DNA from 2 places in the Cupriavidus sp. GW823-FHT07A04 genome. Region 2 is predicted to be linked to the other one. Evidence: riboswitches for the same ligand, from Rfam matches in the RefSeq annotation. Region 2 holds a riboswitch; the other holds the start of a gene.

The links. A riboswitch is a leader RNA that binds a small molecule or an ion and turns the genes downstream of it on or off. The one in region 2 is predicted to bind ZMP and ZTP.
Region 1: it holds a riboswitch for ZMP and ZTP, as region 2 does, so the genes downstream of both, glyA (serine hydroxymethyltransferase) here and AC1Q7Q_RS32400 (LysE family translocator) in region 2, are expected to answer to the same signal.

What each region holds. Positions count from the first base shown of each region.
Region 1 is NZ_JBXAHA010000011.1:226,035-233,505, forward strand. It holds gene tolB (Tol-Pal system beta propeller repeat protein TolB) at 1-6, opposite strand, end outside; gene tolA (cell envelope integrity protein TolA) at 236-1,363, opposite strand; gene tolR (protein TolR) at 1,379-1,816, opposite strand; gene tolQ (protein TolQ) at 1,859-2,542, opposite strand; gene ybgC (tol-pal system-associated acyl-CoA thioesterase) at 2,539-2,943, opposite strand; ZMP/ZTP riboswitch at 3,105-3,207, shown strand; gene glyA (serine hydroxymethyltransferase) at 3,330-4,577, shown strand; gene nrdR (transcriptional regulator NrdR) at 4,737-5,204, shown strand; gene pilV (type IV pilus modification protein PilV) at 5,346-5,984, shown strand; gene AC1Q7Q_RS20615 (PilW family protein) at 5,993-6,925, shown strand; gene AC1Q7Q_RS20620 (pilus assembly PilX family protein) at 6,916-7,471, shown strand, end outside.
Region 2 is NZ_JBXAHA010000022.1:164,027-171,497, forward strand. It holds gene AC1Q7Q_RS32390 (nuclear transport factor 2 family protein) at 1-119, opposite strand, end outside; gene AC1Q7Q_RS32395 (LysR family transcriptional regulator) at 440-1,393, shown strand; ZMP/ZTP riboswitch at 1,523-1,606, shown strand; gene AC1Q7Q_RS32400 (LysE family translocator) at 1,627-2,259, shown strand; gene AC1Q7Q_RS32405 (LacI family DNA-binding transcriptional regulator) at 2,383-3,402, opposite strand; gene AC1Q7Q_RS32410 (Bug family tripartite tricarboxylate transporter substrate binding protein) at 3,693-4,700, shown strand; gene AC1Q7Q_RS32415 (AMP-binding protein) at 4,750-6,306, shown strand; gene AC1Q7Q_RS32420 (SDR family NAD(P)-dependent oxidoreductase) at 6,303-7,022, shown strand; gene AC1Q7Q_RS32425 (citryl-CoA lyase) at 7,019-7,471, shown strand, end outside.

The DNA.
Region 1 (7,471 bases), on a different contig from region 2:
TCGCATGCTGCTCCTCAATCGAGATCAATATTCATCGAGCGCGGCCGGCAAACGGGAGCCGTGGAACGGGCAAGCATGCTGAAGGCTTGTCGCATGCCCGTATCGCGTGCCCCGGGCACATTTGCCGGCTGCGTCAGGCAACCTGTCATCGTAGCGTTGGGACTGCGGTGCATCGACGTAGGTTGCAATATGTTGCAATTCGAATGTTCCCATGTCGTCACCATCGCCGTCCCTCTTAATCCTTAGGCTTGAAGGTGATCGTGAAGCTGGCTGGCGCCTTGCCGTTTTCGTCGCGGGGCAGCGGATCAGAGCGCTCCACGGCGCGCAGCACGGCGTTGTCCCAGCCCGAATTGCCGCTGGACTTGGATAGCCGCGCGGACATCAAGGAGCCGTCCGGCGCCAATTGAACCGACACCACCGCGGCCGGATTGCCAGGCACGTCTTCGGTAAATACGATATTCGGCTTGACGCGGCGACGCACGCGATCCGGGTAGCCAGGCGAGGCCTTGCCGCCCGAACCGGCACCGCTGCCGGCGCTGCTGCCGACACCGCCGGCGCCGCCGACTGCCGCCCCGCCGCCGGCCATGGCCTGCAGCCGCGCCAGTTCACTGTGGCGCTGGGCATTGGCAGCGGCGTCGCGCTTGGCCTTGGCATCCGCATCGGCCTTGGCCTTCGCGTTGGCGGCGGCCTTGGCCTCGGCGTTAGCCTTGGCTTTGGCGTCGGCGGCTGCCTTTGCCTTGGCGTCAGCCTCGGCACGGCTCTTAGCCTCGGCGCGGGCCTTGGCGTCAGCTTCCTTACGCTCGCGCTCAACCTGCTCCTTGCGCTGCTCCTGCAGCGCGGCCTGCCTGCGTGCGTCTTCCTTGCGCTGGGCCTCTTTCTTCAGCTCGTCCTTCTTCTGTTCTTCGCGGCGTTGCTCTTCGCGGCGCAGGTCTTCCTTGTGCTGTGCATCCTTGCGGGCCGCCTCCTTGCGGGCCGCTTCCTGCCGCTCGGCTTCCTGGCGCGCGCGCAGGTCGGCCTGCTGGCGCGCCTCTTCGCGGGCGGCGGCCTCGGCCTGGCGGCGCTTTTGCTGCTGGAGGGCGATCTCGGCGTCTTCTTCGGCACGAGACCTCACCGCTGGCGCAGGAGGCGCGGGACGGGCTTGCACGACGGGCAGCGGTGCGGGAGGCGGCGGGGGCGGCGGTGCGGTAGTGGCCGGGATCTCATCCCAGAGCTCGGCTTCGGCGCCCACCGGGGTGCTGCTCTGCCAGTGCACGCCGAAATACAGCACGATGCCCAGCAACAGGTGCATGAAAACCGCGAGCAGGAAGGAACGCAGGGTTCCCCGCTCCGGGGCCGGCTGATAAGGATAGGCGGCGGTTTTCATCGCGTGGGGCGGTGCTTACTTGGGCTTGACCATCAGGCCGACGCGCTTCACGCCGTCGGCCTTGAGCACTGACATGACGTCCAGCACGGCCTCGTACTTGACCGAGCGGTCGGCGGCGATCACCACCGGCTGATCGGGATTCTCGTTCTGGCGCTGATGCACGAAGTCGATCAGGCCCTGCTTGTCGAGCTTGCGCTCAAAGCTGTTGCCGGCGTTATCCTTGCCGCGCGCGGTCAGTGCGCCGTCCTCATGCACGGTCACGACAATGGGGGGGGCCTTTTGCTGCTGGGTGGCGTTGGCCACGCTGGGCAGGTCAACCACGGCGGGATTCACGATCGGTGCCGCCACCATGAAAATGACGAGCAGCACCAGCATCACGTCAATGTAAGGCACGACGTTGATGTCGGCACTGGCCCGGCGGCGCGAGCCGCCACGGCGCTGTATCGCTGCCATTGCTGGTTCTCCTTGACCGAAGACGTTGGTGGCTTCGGCGCTTTAGCGGGTCTGCCGTTGCAGGATGTTCAGGAACTCTTCCATGAAGCTCTCGAAGCGGATGGCCAGGCGATCCACTTCGGTGGCGTAGCGGTTGTAGGCAATGACCGCCGGAATCGCCGCGAACAGGCCGATAGCGGTGGCGACCAGCGCCTCCGCAATGCCGGGCGCCACGGCCGCAAGCGTTGCCTGCTGCACATTTGACAAGCCACGGAAGGCGTTCATGATCCCCCATACGGTGCCGAACAAGCCGATGTACGGGCTGACCGAACCTACCGACGCCAGAAACGGAAGATGCGACTCCATCACATCCATCTCGCGCTGATAGGCCGCGCGCATCGCACGCCGTGCGGCATCGAGCAGCGCGCCGGCGTCATTGTTGCGCTCGCGCGCCTTCAGGTACTCGCCCATGCCGGACTCAAAGATCCGTTCCAGCGCGCCTGTGTTGTGACGATTGTTGGCCGCGCTCTGGTACAGGGCCTGCAGGTCGCCGCCGGCCCAGAAGTCGCGCTCGAACCCCTCGGTCTGGGTCCGCGCGGCGCGCAGGGAGAAATGCTTGCGGAAAATATATGTCCACGAGAACAGGGACATCACCAGCAGCAGGGCCATGACGGCCTGTGCCAGCACACTGGCGTGCAGCACCAGCGAAATGATCGACAGGTCTTGCGTGACGGTCACGGGATTCATCGAGCGGTCTTGATGGTTGCAAGGACGGGAGCGGGAATGGGAGTCGGGCGAAATGTGCTACGATCAACACACCCAACCCGGATGGCGCCAGTAGCCAGCAATTGCTCACCACGCCAGGCTTCTTGGGCGAATTGGACCGACGCCGGGCCAACCCGTTCAATCTGTGTCCGGATCTCAAGCAAGTCGTCCAGACGGGCGGGGGCATTGTAGTCCACCGCCGTGCTTCTGACGATGAAGACGACGCCCGACTCATCGGCCAGCGCTTGCTGTTCGATGCCAAGCGAGCGCAGCCACTCGGTACGGGCGCGCTCGAAGAACTTGAGGTAATTGGCGTAGAACACTACGCCGCCCGCGTCGGTGTCTTCCCAGTACACCCGCAAGGCCCACACATTGTTGCTCATGGCCGCGATTGTAACGGCAGCCAGCCCGACCCGGTGTAAACCCTTGTCCGACATTACAACAATTACATTACCTGACGGACAAGGCATTGACTTTCGGTCTTTGGCCCCGCAGCACCGTCTTGCAGCGGGCCAGCGCCTCGCGTTAAACTGCCGCCAACCATTCCATCTTGCGCGACTGGCGAAGTCAGTGGGCACTACCACGAGGAAGCGCAAAGTTCTCTGGCGCGATGTTTCAAGCGCCTGCCGCTCGCCTGGGCAGCGAATGGGAAGCAGGGTGCGCCCTGCGCCGGATAGCTAACGCGTCCAGCGCCGGTCGCCTGTGCCTTCCCCGCGCGCCCTACCCCGAAGCCATTCGGAATTCCCCTTTTTTCAGACGAGTTTTCGCCATGTTCGAACGCAGCCGCTATACGATCGACCAGATCGACCCCGAGCTTTTTGCCGCCATCCAGAAGGAAGACCAGCGCCAGGAAGAGCACATCGAGCTGATCGCCTCGGAAAACTACACCTCGCCGGCCGTGATGGCCGCGCAAGGCTCGCAACTGACCAACAAGTACGCCGAAGGCTATCCCGGCAAGCGCTACTACGGTGGCTGCGAGTACGTCGACGTCGTGGAGCAGCTGGCCATCGACCGCGTCAAGCAACTGTTCGGCGCCGAAGCCGCCAACGTGCAGCCCAATTCCGGCTCGCAGGCCAACCAGGGCGTGTTCTTCGCCGCCCTGAAGCCGGGTGACACCATCATGGGCATGAGCCTGGCCGAAGGCGGCCACCTGACCCACGGCATGGCGCTCAACATGAGCGGCAAATGGTTCAACGTGGTCAGCTACGGCCTGGACGCCAACGAAGACATCGACTACGACGCACTGGAAAAGCTGGCGCAGGAAAAGAAGCCCAAGCTGATCATCGCCGGCGCCTCGGCCTTCGCCCTGCGCATCGACTTCGAACGCATCTCCAAGGTAGCCAAGTCCATCGGCGCCCTGTTCATGGTCGACATGGCCCACTACGCCGGCCTGATCGCCGCCGGCGAGTACCCCAACCCGGTGCCGCACGCCGACTTCGTCACCACCACCACCCACAAGAGCCTGCGCGGCCCGCGCGGTGGCGTGATCCTGATGAAGGCCGAGCATGAGAAGGCCATCAACTCGGCCATCTTCCCCGGCATCCAGGGCGGCCCCCTGATGCACGTGATCGCCGGCAAGGCAGTCGCGTTCAAGGAAGCCCTGTCGCCCGAGTTCAAGACCTACCAGCAGCAAGTGGTCAAGAACGCCCGCGTGTTGGCCGAAACCCTGATCGAGCGCGGCCTGCGCATCGTCTCCGGCCGCACCGAAAGCCACGTCATGCTGGTCGACCTGCGCGCGATGCAGATCACCGGCAAGGAAGCTGAAAAGGTCCTGGGCGAAGCACACATCACCGTCAACAAGAACGCCATCCCCAACGACCCGGAAAAGCCGTTCGTCACCTCGGGCATCCGCCTGGGCTCGCCGGCCATGACCACCCGCGGCTTCAAGGAAGAAGAAGCCCGCCTGGTGGCCAACCTCGTCGCCGACGTGCTGGAAAACCCGCACGACCTGGCCAACATCGCTCGCGTACGCGAGCAAGTGGCAGCCCTGACCAAGCGTTTCCCGGTCTACGGCTAAAGCCCAGCGCCACCCGCCCCCCCGCGGGTGGCCGGCAGCCCCGCCGCGGCGCACGCCGCGCCTGCGGCGGGCCTTGCCAACCCGGCCCGGCGCGACACAGAATGACAAAACGCTGCCTGCGCGGCACGCGCCCCGGCTCATACTTCGAGGTGGTCAGGCATGAAATGCCCTTTTTGCGCTCACTCCAACACCCAGGTCCTGGACACGCGCATGTCGGAAGAAGGCGATACGGTGCGCCGCCGCCGCCGCTGTGAATCCTGCGACCGCCGCTTCACCACCTATGAGCGGATCGAGCTGTTCTTCCCCGCCATCGTCAAGAAAAACGGCTCTCGCGCGGACTATACCCGCGACAAGCTGAAAGACTCGATGCGCCTCGCCCTGCGCAAGCGCCCGGTCTCGGCCGAAGCCATCGACGCCTCCATCACCCGCATCGAAGAAAAACTGCTCGCCCTCGGCGAGAAGGAAATCCCCAGCAGCCAGGTCGGGGAACTGGTCATGCGCGAGCTGCGCCGGTTGGACAAAATTGCTTATATCCGGTTTGCTTCGGTGTATCGGAGTTTTGAGGATGTGTCGGAATTCCGCGACATGCTGGATGAGTTTTCGGCGTCTACCCCACGGAAGCAGTAGAAAAAGTAACGTGGACGTTGTTTAATTCCTCCCAAACTGGGTCCTAGGTGGCAATTCCTATATCTATATTTCCACCTGGGTTGCAGTTACAAAAAATAGAACAAAGCCAAAAGAACGTAGTCTTTTCGGACGAGGGTCAAGATGGGTCAGTCAAGCTGTCGGGGGACGGCCGGCTTCACCATGCTCGAAGCATTGGTGGCAATCGTCGTGCTCGCCATCGGCGTGCTCGGCGTGGCAAATCTTCTTATCAAATCATTCCGATTCTCCCAACAAGCGTCCTATGACACGCTGGCGCTGCAGCTCGCCAGCGATATGGCAGACCGCATGCGGGCTAACAGCGCGCAAATGCTCGCCAGTAACAGCAGCTACTTCTTCGACACGAGCACCGGCGCCCCGGCGGTGCCGACGGGCGCCAATTTCTTTACCACTCCATGCACGTCCGGCAGCCCGGTTTGCGCAGCCAACATGGTCACGTTCGATTTGGCCGAATGGACGCGACGCGTCCAGACGGCCCTGCCGGGTGGGCGTGCAGTAATCTGCCGGGACTCCAGCAACTATTCCACCTCCGCAGGCTACACCTGGGCGTGCAACGCCACGGCCGGCGGCACGGGCCAAGCCAGCGATAGCCCGATCGTCATCAAGATGGGCTGGGTATCTCGATTCGCCGACAAGCCGGGGGTAGATGTCGCGACCGGTACAACCATGCCAGACACGCAAGCCGCCGACGGCTCGGCAACGCCACAAATCGTTATTGTGGCCAACCCGGGAGTCAGCAATTGAGAACGCTCATGGCCGGCTCCGGACAACCACCCCGTCGTCGCCGGCGAAGCTCAGGCTTCTCCATGGTCGAACTGATGGTTGCACTGACGCTTGGCATGCTGGTGCTGGTTGCATCAACTTCCTTTTACCTACTGACCCGCAGCACCTATAGCAGCATCAATGACAGCGCCAACCTCGAGGAGCGCGGTCAGTTCGCGATCGGCGTCGTTTCACGAATGTTGCGTCAGATTGCCTACACGCCTCCGGCCAGCGATGGTGGCTCAATGCAGATCAGCTCGCAGATGCTGATGGGACTGGACAACTGCTCAACTCCCTCGGACAACGAGACGCTGGGTTGCGATGCTGGCGCCGCCGTCAATGCCAGCGACGTGTTGCTGACTCGATTCTTCGGCGTCGGGACGGCGGCTGACCCGACCGTGAGCGATGGATCCATGGTGGATTGCTCCGGACAAGCCGTCGCCGCGCCGTCCAGCATCGATAGTGCGGCAAGTCAACGCGGACTCTCGATTCTCTATGTGCAGAACGGCGCCGATGGCCTGCCCTATCTGATGTGCAAATACCGGCGGCGCGCATCCGGCAAGGAGACGTCTACCTTTGTCGCGCAGCAACTTATCCCGGGCGTAGAGAACTTGCAGGTGCTCTACGGCGTATCCACAGATGACGATGAAGTGGCGGACAAGTTCGTTCCCGCCAGCCAGGTCGGCGCAGCCGAATGGGCACGCGTCTATGCGCTGAAGGTGGCTTTGGTCGTGCGAGGCGACAATGCAAGCGCAGACAGTTCCGGGCAGCCCACGATCCAGCTCTTCGGTCCTATATACAACGGCGCCGATGGCACGTTCACGCCGACTCAAAACCCACAGTCCGCGCGCCGCCTGTTCACGGCAACGGTGCAAGTGCGCAACTACCTGAGTTGCATGCAGGGAGATCCTTCGTGCCTCTGAACCATCCAGCAGTGAAATATCCAGCCCGCGGCTTTGCCCTGGTCACCGCGCTGATCATGCTGCTCGTCATATCCGTGCTGGCACTGGGTGGCGCGAGATTGGCGCTGGACTCAAAACGCACAACCCGCAATCAACGCGATTTCGAGATTGCGTTCCAGGCAGCTGAGGCCGCCTTGCGCGATGCCGAAATGGACATCCAGAACACAACCGGCCCCAAGAGCCGCTCGGTAATTTTCCAGCCGACAGCGGCGACGGGCTTCACGGTCGACGGTGGATGCAATATCGGGACAACGGTAGCCGCTCCCTACCAGGGCCTGTGCAATACATTGGCAAATATCAATGCACAGATATGGAACACCGTTAGCTGGAGCGCTTCTGCCACCAACCCGCAGACGGTGGCCTACGGTACCTTTACGGGCCGGACATTCCCGACCGGGACGGGCCTGACTCCAAGCCAGAAGCCTCGCTACATCATCGAGTTGCTTCCTGATCAATCCATTGGCGGCGCCGTTGACAACACGCGCTATATGTATCGGGTGACAGCGG
Region 2 (7,471 bases):
TAGAGCACGCAGTCCTCGGTATAGAGCGCCTCGATCGCAGCGCGACGACGCGCTGCGTCGCCTTCGCCGAAGACCTCCTGGAGGTTGCGATCAAGCAGTTCATGGGTACGGTCATTCATAACACACTCCTTAATCGATGACTGTGGACCTTTGCGGTCGCATGGGGTGGAAATCTCTTAAGTCTCTTGCATGTCCATTTCCTGTAGCAGCTGCTTCAGGAAGATGCGGGATGTGGTGCCGCGCTACTGAGCGAGGGCCAAGGTCTTCGTGACGGCGGTGATGACGGCTAACTGTCCTTCGAGTCTGCGTACCATGATCTATCTCCTGGGTGGCGTGGTGCGACGAGTAAGTGCGACGAGTGGTGCGACGAGACAAATCTATGACGTCATGCTAATTTTCGAAATAGAAATGAATGAAAACCATCGTTGCAGGATTGTCGATGTCAAAACTACCGGATTTCGAAGGGCTCGCGATGTTCGCGAAAGTTGCCGAAGAAGGCTCGTTCGCTGCGGCGGCAACTGCCATGGGGGTCTCGGTCGCCACGGTCTCCAGGGCCGTTACCCGTCTTGAAGAACGGCTGGGAGGTCGACTGTTCAACCGCACCTCCCGACGACTTGCACTCACGGACTATGGCCACACGCTTGCCGAGCGAGCGGCGAGAATCTACGCGGAGGCTGAGGAAGCGGAGGATTTCGCACGTGAGACGTCAAGCCGGCCACGTGGTCTCGTAAAGCTCGCGGCGCCGCTCTCCTTTGGTGCTCGCTGGGTGGCTCCGCTGTTGCCCGAGTTCTTTCGGACCTATCCGGATATTTCCGTCGAACTTCATCTCACGGACGCACAGACTGATCTGATTGGCGATGGCTTTGACGCCGCCCTGCGCATCGCCATCATGGAAGACTCGTCACTCGTCGCACGTCTCATTGCACCTGTGCGGCGATTTGTCGTGGCATCTCCAGCCTATCTGTCTCACCATGACCATCCTCAGCACCCGCAAGACCTTGGCGCCCACCAGTGCCTTACCTACACCAACAGGAGTAAGCGCGACGTCTGGCGATTTACCCATGAAAGTGGCGAGGAATGCACCGTCACACCAGCCGGAGCGTTGCGAGGAACGAGCGTGGAGGCATTGCTGCCCACGGTCCTCGCTGGACTTGCCATCACCGAGCTTCCTGAGTTTGTCGCGACGCAGTATTTCCGGGACAAACAGCTCGAGCCCGTTTTGACCGATTGGCGCTTGCCTGAAGGTGGTTTGTATTTCGTCACGCCCACTGCCCGCGCGCGGCCAGCGAAGGTGAGTGCGTTGGCCGATTTCTTCATCTCCAGACTCACCGCGGCGCAGTGGAGCGCAGAGACGTCTGTGGATGGGGAATCATCCGGGCACCGCAGAAGGTAATTTCCTCTTTCTTCGATGGCCGATCTCAGTCCGACGGACGCCAGTGATCGTCCCAGGTTGGCTGGTTGTCTGTCAGCGCAAGACCACGGCGCCTCCGAGCCTAAAGTATTTTCTCCTGTGCTATGATTTCTGCACTCATGTGACTGGCGCATACAGATAGGGCACTATCGGGGAGCGTGAGGTTGCTAGCCGCCGCGCGCCTGGGCATTACCTACTATCCTTGGAGATGGGTTATGCCTGATTTTGCACAGTTGCTCATGTTTGCTCTTGTGGCGTTGGGAATGGTTTTAACGCCGGGGCCGAACATGATTTATCTAATTTCCCGCTCAATTTGCCAAGGTAGACGCGCAGGCCTCATTTCATTGGGCGGCGTTGCTCTGGGCTTTGTGTTCTACATGCTCTGCGCGGCATTCGGAATTACGGCCTTCGTATTTGCGGTACCTTACGCCTACGATACGCTTCGCTTTGGCGGCGCTTTGTACCTTCTATATCTTGCCTGGCAAGCGGTCAAACCGGGCGGACGGTCCGCATTTGCAGTGCGCGACCTGCCGGTCGATACCCCAAGGAAGCTCTTCAGCATGGGGTTTATCACCAACCTGGCGAATCCAAAAATCGCCGTCATGTATCTGTCTCTGCTTCCCCAATTTATTACGGAAGGACACGGCAGCGTTCTTACCCAGTCGCTGGCGCTCGGCGGCGTTCAGATTTCGATCAGCCTCGCTGTGAATGCACTGATCATCGTGACGGCCGGATCGATATCTACCTTCCTGTCAGGACGCCCGCAGTGGCTATTGGTGCAGCGCTGGCTGATGGGAAGCGTTCTGACAGGTCTGGCGGTGCGGATGGCATACGAATCCAAGAAATAGCAACACCTTGCCAATACGCCGGCGCATCAGCCGGCGGCCAACGTCCGTGGCCCTGAGCAGGCCATCGTGAACCTGCAGGAAGGTGCCCCGAGCGTCGAACTGGCGCATGTGCAGCCCACTGGCCTACCTGGGCGCTGCCGGGGCGCACGACTCACCCAGAACCAGGTCAAGCGGCACATTCACGCTACGCGGTTGCCTCCCCCCCTCCCCGGCCAAGCGGTCAAGCATCAGATGTGCGGCGGCCTGCGCGGCACGCTCGATGTCAAAGCGTAGCGTGGTTAGCGGGGGATACATCAACTCTAGCGTCTCCGGCGTACCGATGCCGATCACCGAAAGGTCTCTGGGAATATCCAGCCCCGCCTTGCGCGCAACATAAATGGCTCCGGAGAGCAGGCGCGTTCCTAGGCCGATGATTGCAGTGGGGGGTGCGGAAAGAGCGAGCATGGTCGCCATTTGGGTGCGTGACGAATCGATCGCCGAGCGTGACATACAGACTAGTGCCGGGTCGAACACCAAACCTGCCTCCGCAAGGGCATCCCGGTAGCCGAGCAGCTTTTCGCGCCCTGGACGAATGTGCTCGCCGGGCCCGAACAACGCGATACGGCGGTGACCCAATGAAATCAGATACGCCATTGCCTGCTTCACACCGCTACGATGGTCCAAATAGACCGCGTCCATTGGTAGCGGCGTTTCCCGATCCAGAATCACCACCGGTAAGCTGCAGCCGCTGAACAGGCTGTCGGCGGGGTCCGCGCTCTCCAGGCTCGGCGCGGCAATGATGCCCTCTAGCCGGCGGGTCTCGAACAGCGCAACCAGTTCGCGGTCGCGCCGTGGCTGGTCCAGTGTATTGCCGACCAACATGGAGTACCCGGCGGCCTGCATATGCTTCTCGACTTCGCTGAAATGCGCCGCCAGCAGCGGGTTGCCGATGTTCGAAACCAGGTAGCCGACCGTCTTGCTACGCCCGGTGCGCAGGTGGCGGGCGGCAAAGCTGGGTTCATAGTTCAGTGCCTCCACAGCCGCATGCACCCGGGCTCGCAGCGCCTGGCTGGCATAGCCGGTGCCGTTCAGCACCCGCGACACGCTGCCAATGGAAACCCCCGCCGCCTCAGCCACATCCCTGACGGAAATCCTTTGCGTCATGGTCTTCCCTAATGAAAACGTTCCACAGTTGGACGCCAAATTTGTTGCCTGCTAAGTTAGCACAAACGGAAATCGTTTTCACATTTCCGCTCACCTAACCCAGACAGCGCCAAACTATCCCATGCAGCAAGACCGTCCTTCGCGCCCTCTCGCCGCCCCCCCTGGCGCCGACTTTACGGGCGAGGCCACGTGTGGATCCCTGAGCGGCAGGCCAGGCGAAGCGCAGTAAGCCTGGCGCGGCTCCGTCCGGAGCATGCCGCTGGCAATCACAACGACAACGGAGACATCCCATGCTTCACAGACTGATCTGTGCGGTCGCGGCCGCGCTCGCCCTGCACACGGCGGGGCCGGTACTGGCCGAAACCTATCCCTCACGGCCAATTCGCCTGGTAGTGCCGTTCCCGCCCGGTGGCACTGCGGACATTTTCGGACGGCTGCTCAGCCAGCAGCTCACGCAAAGCCTCGGGCAGCCGGTGCTGGTGGAGAACCGCGCCGGTGCGGGCGGAAACATCGGCGCGGCCGCCGTCGCCAATGCACCGGCGGACGGCTACACCTTGCTGCTGGGCACGATCGGCACCCACGGCATCAACCCGACGCTATACGCCAACCTTCCCTACGACCCAAAGAAGGACTTCCAGCCTGTGGCCCTGGTCTCCTCCGGTGCCAATGTATTGGTCGTCAACCCGACGTTGCCGGCACGCAATGTGAAGGAGTTGATCGCGCTGGCCAAGCGCAACCCGGGCCAGTTGATGATGGGCTCGTCCGGCAATGGCAGCAGCATTCATATGTCCGGCGAACTCTTTGAGCATATGACCGGTACGCAACTGACGCACGTGCCCTACCGCGGCGGCTCGCCTGCACAGACCGACCTGATGGGCGGGCGGGTGCAGTTGATGTTCGACAACCTGCCCACCTCGTTGCCGTTGATCGCCAAGGGCCTGGTACGCCCGCTTGCCGTGACCTCGGCGCATCGCTCGCCCGCGCTCCCGGAGGTGCCGACTGTTGCCGAAGCCGGCGTGCCGGGCTACTTCGTGGGCAACTGGAGCGGCATCTTCGCGCCGGCGCATACGCCACCCGACATTGTGAACCGGCTCAATGCCGCGGTTGGCCAGGCTGTGACAAGCGCCACGCTGCGCAAGCGTTACGCCGAAATGGGCGCCGACACCAGCACCGACCTCGGCACCAACGGGAATGCAGGCAGCCGGCCGATGAGCGCGGCGGAATTTACCAGATTCGTCGATGAGGAGATGAGCAAATGGGCAAGGATCGTAAAGGTATCGGGAGCGCGGGCGGAATGAACGGAATGAACGGAATCAACGGAATCCACGAGACGCAACGGAAGAAAGCATGCAACCAATCGACCACCTGCTGAGGACCGCCAGCGCCACGCCGGCACGCATCGCCTTGCAGGCAGCCGGTGAATCGCTGACCTACGGCGAACTGACGCAGAAGGTACTGGCGCTCGCAGCGGCGTTCCAGGCGCTGGACCCCGTGTCCGGATCGCGCGTAGGCATTTGCGCCGGCAATAGCGTGCAGCATGTGTTGGCGCTGCTGGCTACGCTGGCCGCCGGCAAGTGCTGGGTGCCACTGAATCCACGCGCCTCGGTCCACGAACGGGCCCGCATCGTCGACTTCACCGAGCCGTCCATCCTGGTGGTGGAAGACAGCAGCCACGGCCAATCCGGCACGACCACACTTGGCACCCGCGTGATCACCTGCGGGCCGCAGGCATCCGGCCCGGACAGCATCGCCGCGCTACTGTGTGCCTGGCGCGGCCGCGTCCCGCTACGCACGCAGCGCGAGCTTGGCGAAACGCAGGCCATCAAGTTCACCGGCGGCACTACCGGCGCGCCCAAGGGGGTGATGCAGTCGCTGCGGTCCTGGAACACCACGGTGGTTTCCATCCTCACCGCGATGCAGCTGCGCGATGACGAGCGCTATCTCGCCGTGGCCTCCATCACCCACGGCACATCCACGTTCCTGCTACCCGTGTTCGCACGTGGCGGCACCATCGTGCTGGCGGATTCGACCAGGCCGCGCGCCCTGCTCGATCAGTTGGAGCGCGAGCGCATCACCGCGGTGTTCATGCCGCCCACGCTGATCTACGATTTACTGGACGAGCCCGGCGTGCGCGAACGGGACTGGTCCGCGCTGCGGCACCTGATCTATGCGGCAGCGCCGATGCGCGCAGACCGGATTGCCCAGGCCATTGATGTTTTTGGCACCCTGGAGACCTCGTTCGGGCAAACCGAGGCCCCCGGCATCATTGCCTTCCTGCCCGCTGGCGAATTGCGCGATCCCGCCCGCCACGGCAGCGTCGGCCGCGCCACCTGCCTGACCGAACTCGCCATCATGGGGCGCGACGGCAAGCTGCTGCCGGCTGGCGAATCCGGCGAGATCGTGGTGCGCGGCGACCTCGTCATGTCCGGCTACTGGCGCCAGCCCGGCAAGACCGCCGAAGCACTGGCCGATGGCTGGCTGCATACGGGCGACGGTGGCTACCTGGACGCGCAAGGCTACCTGTACCTGAAAGACCGGTTGCGCGACGTCATCATCACGGGTGGCTTCAACGTGTACCCCAGCGACGTGGAGAACGCGCTCGGCGCCCATCCCGCAGTGTGCCGCTGCGCCGTGCTCGGCATGGACGACCCGCGCTGGGGCGAGGCCGTGCATGCGGCCGTGCAACTGCATCCCGGCGCCACACCCAACGCTGCCGAGTTGCAAGCATTCGTCAAGGAACGCCTGGGTTCGGTGCAGGCACCAAAGCGCATTCATTTTGTGGAAACCCTTCCGCTCACGGCCAACGGCAAGGTCTCGAAGCTCGAGGTCAAGACCCGGCTCGCCGCCAGTGCAAGCAACCATGCCAGCAACAACCCTCAAGGCAAGGAGCCTCTCTCATCATGACACCAACAGATATCCTGGTAACCGGCGGATCCGGCGGCATCGGCTGGGCCCTGTGCAAGACGCTGCGCGCGCGCGGCCACACGGTAGTGAACTTCGATCGGGTGGCACCTCCCGAGGCCGGTGTGACGCATTTCGTCAAAGTCGACATGGCCGAGCCGGCGCAACTCGCCGCCGCGCTCGGGGAGGCATCGGCCCGCTATGCCTTCACTGCCCTCGTCAACAATGTGGCGACCCTGCGGGCGGCGAGCGTGGAGGAAACCGGCCTTGACGACTTCGACAGGCAAATCGCCGTCAATGTCCGCGCCGCGCTGCAATGCACCCAGGCGTTGGTGCCTGCCATGCGAAAGGCGCGCCACGGCCGCATCGTCAATATCTCCAGCCGTGCCGCGCTGGGCAAGGAACTGCGCACGGCGTATTCGGCCAGCAAGGGCGCCCTGAACGCCATGACGCGTACCTGGGCGCTGGAACTGGCGGCGCACGGCATCACCGTCAACGCCGTCGCGCCGGGGCCCATCGCCACGGCGGCGTTCGGCTCCGTCAACCCGGCCCAGGATGCGCTGACGCAGCGCATCGTGAACGGCGTGCCGGTCGGGCGGCTCGGCAAGCCGGAGGATATTGTTCACGCCGTCGAGTTCTTTCTCGACGAACGCGCGTCCTTCGTCACCGGACAGGTGCTGCACGTCTGCGGCGGCATCACCGTGGGGCTGAGCGCATGAATGGCATCCGCACCGAGATCGGCTACACCACACCCGATCGCATCACGCTGCGCGGGCGGGACCTTGCCACCGAGGTGATCGGCAAGCTGGATTTCGTTCAGACGCTCTGCCTGGTTGCGCTCGGGCGCCTCCCCGACGCCGCGCAGGCGCGGATGATTGACACACTGCTGGTGACCGCGGTCGATCACGGGCTGACGCCAAGCGCGATCAGTGCCCGCATGACCTGGCTGGGCGCGCCGGAATCCTTGCAAGGCGCGGTCGCAGCGGGCTTGCTTGGCGCCGGCGAACGCTTCCTCGGCACCGTGCAGAACATGGCGGAATTACTGCTGCAAGAAGGTGCGTCGCTGGCGGCCGATGCCGACGCAGCCACCATTGCAGAGCATGCCCGGCGCATCGTCGCCGCCTGCCGGTCAGCCGGCAGGCCGATACCTGGCGTCGGCCATCCAATA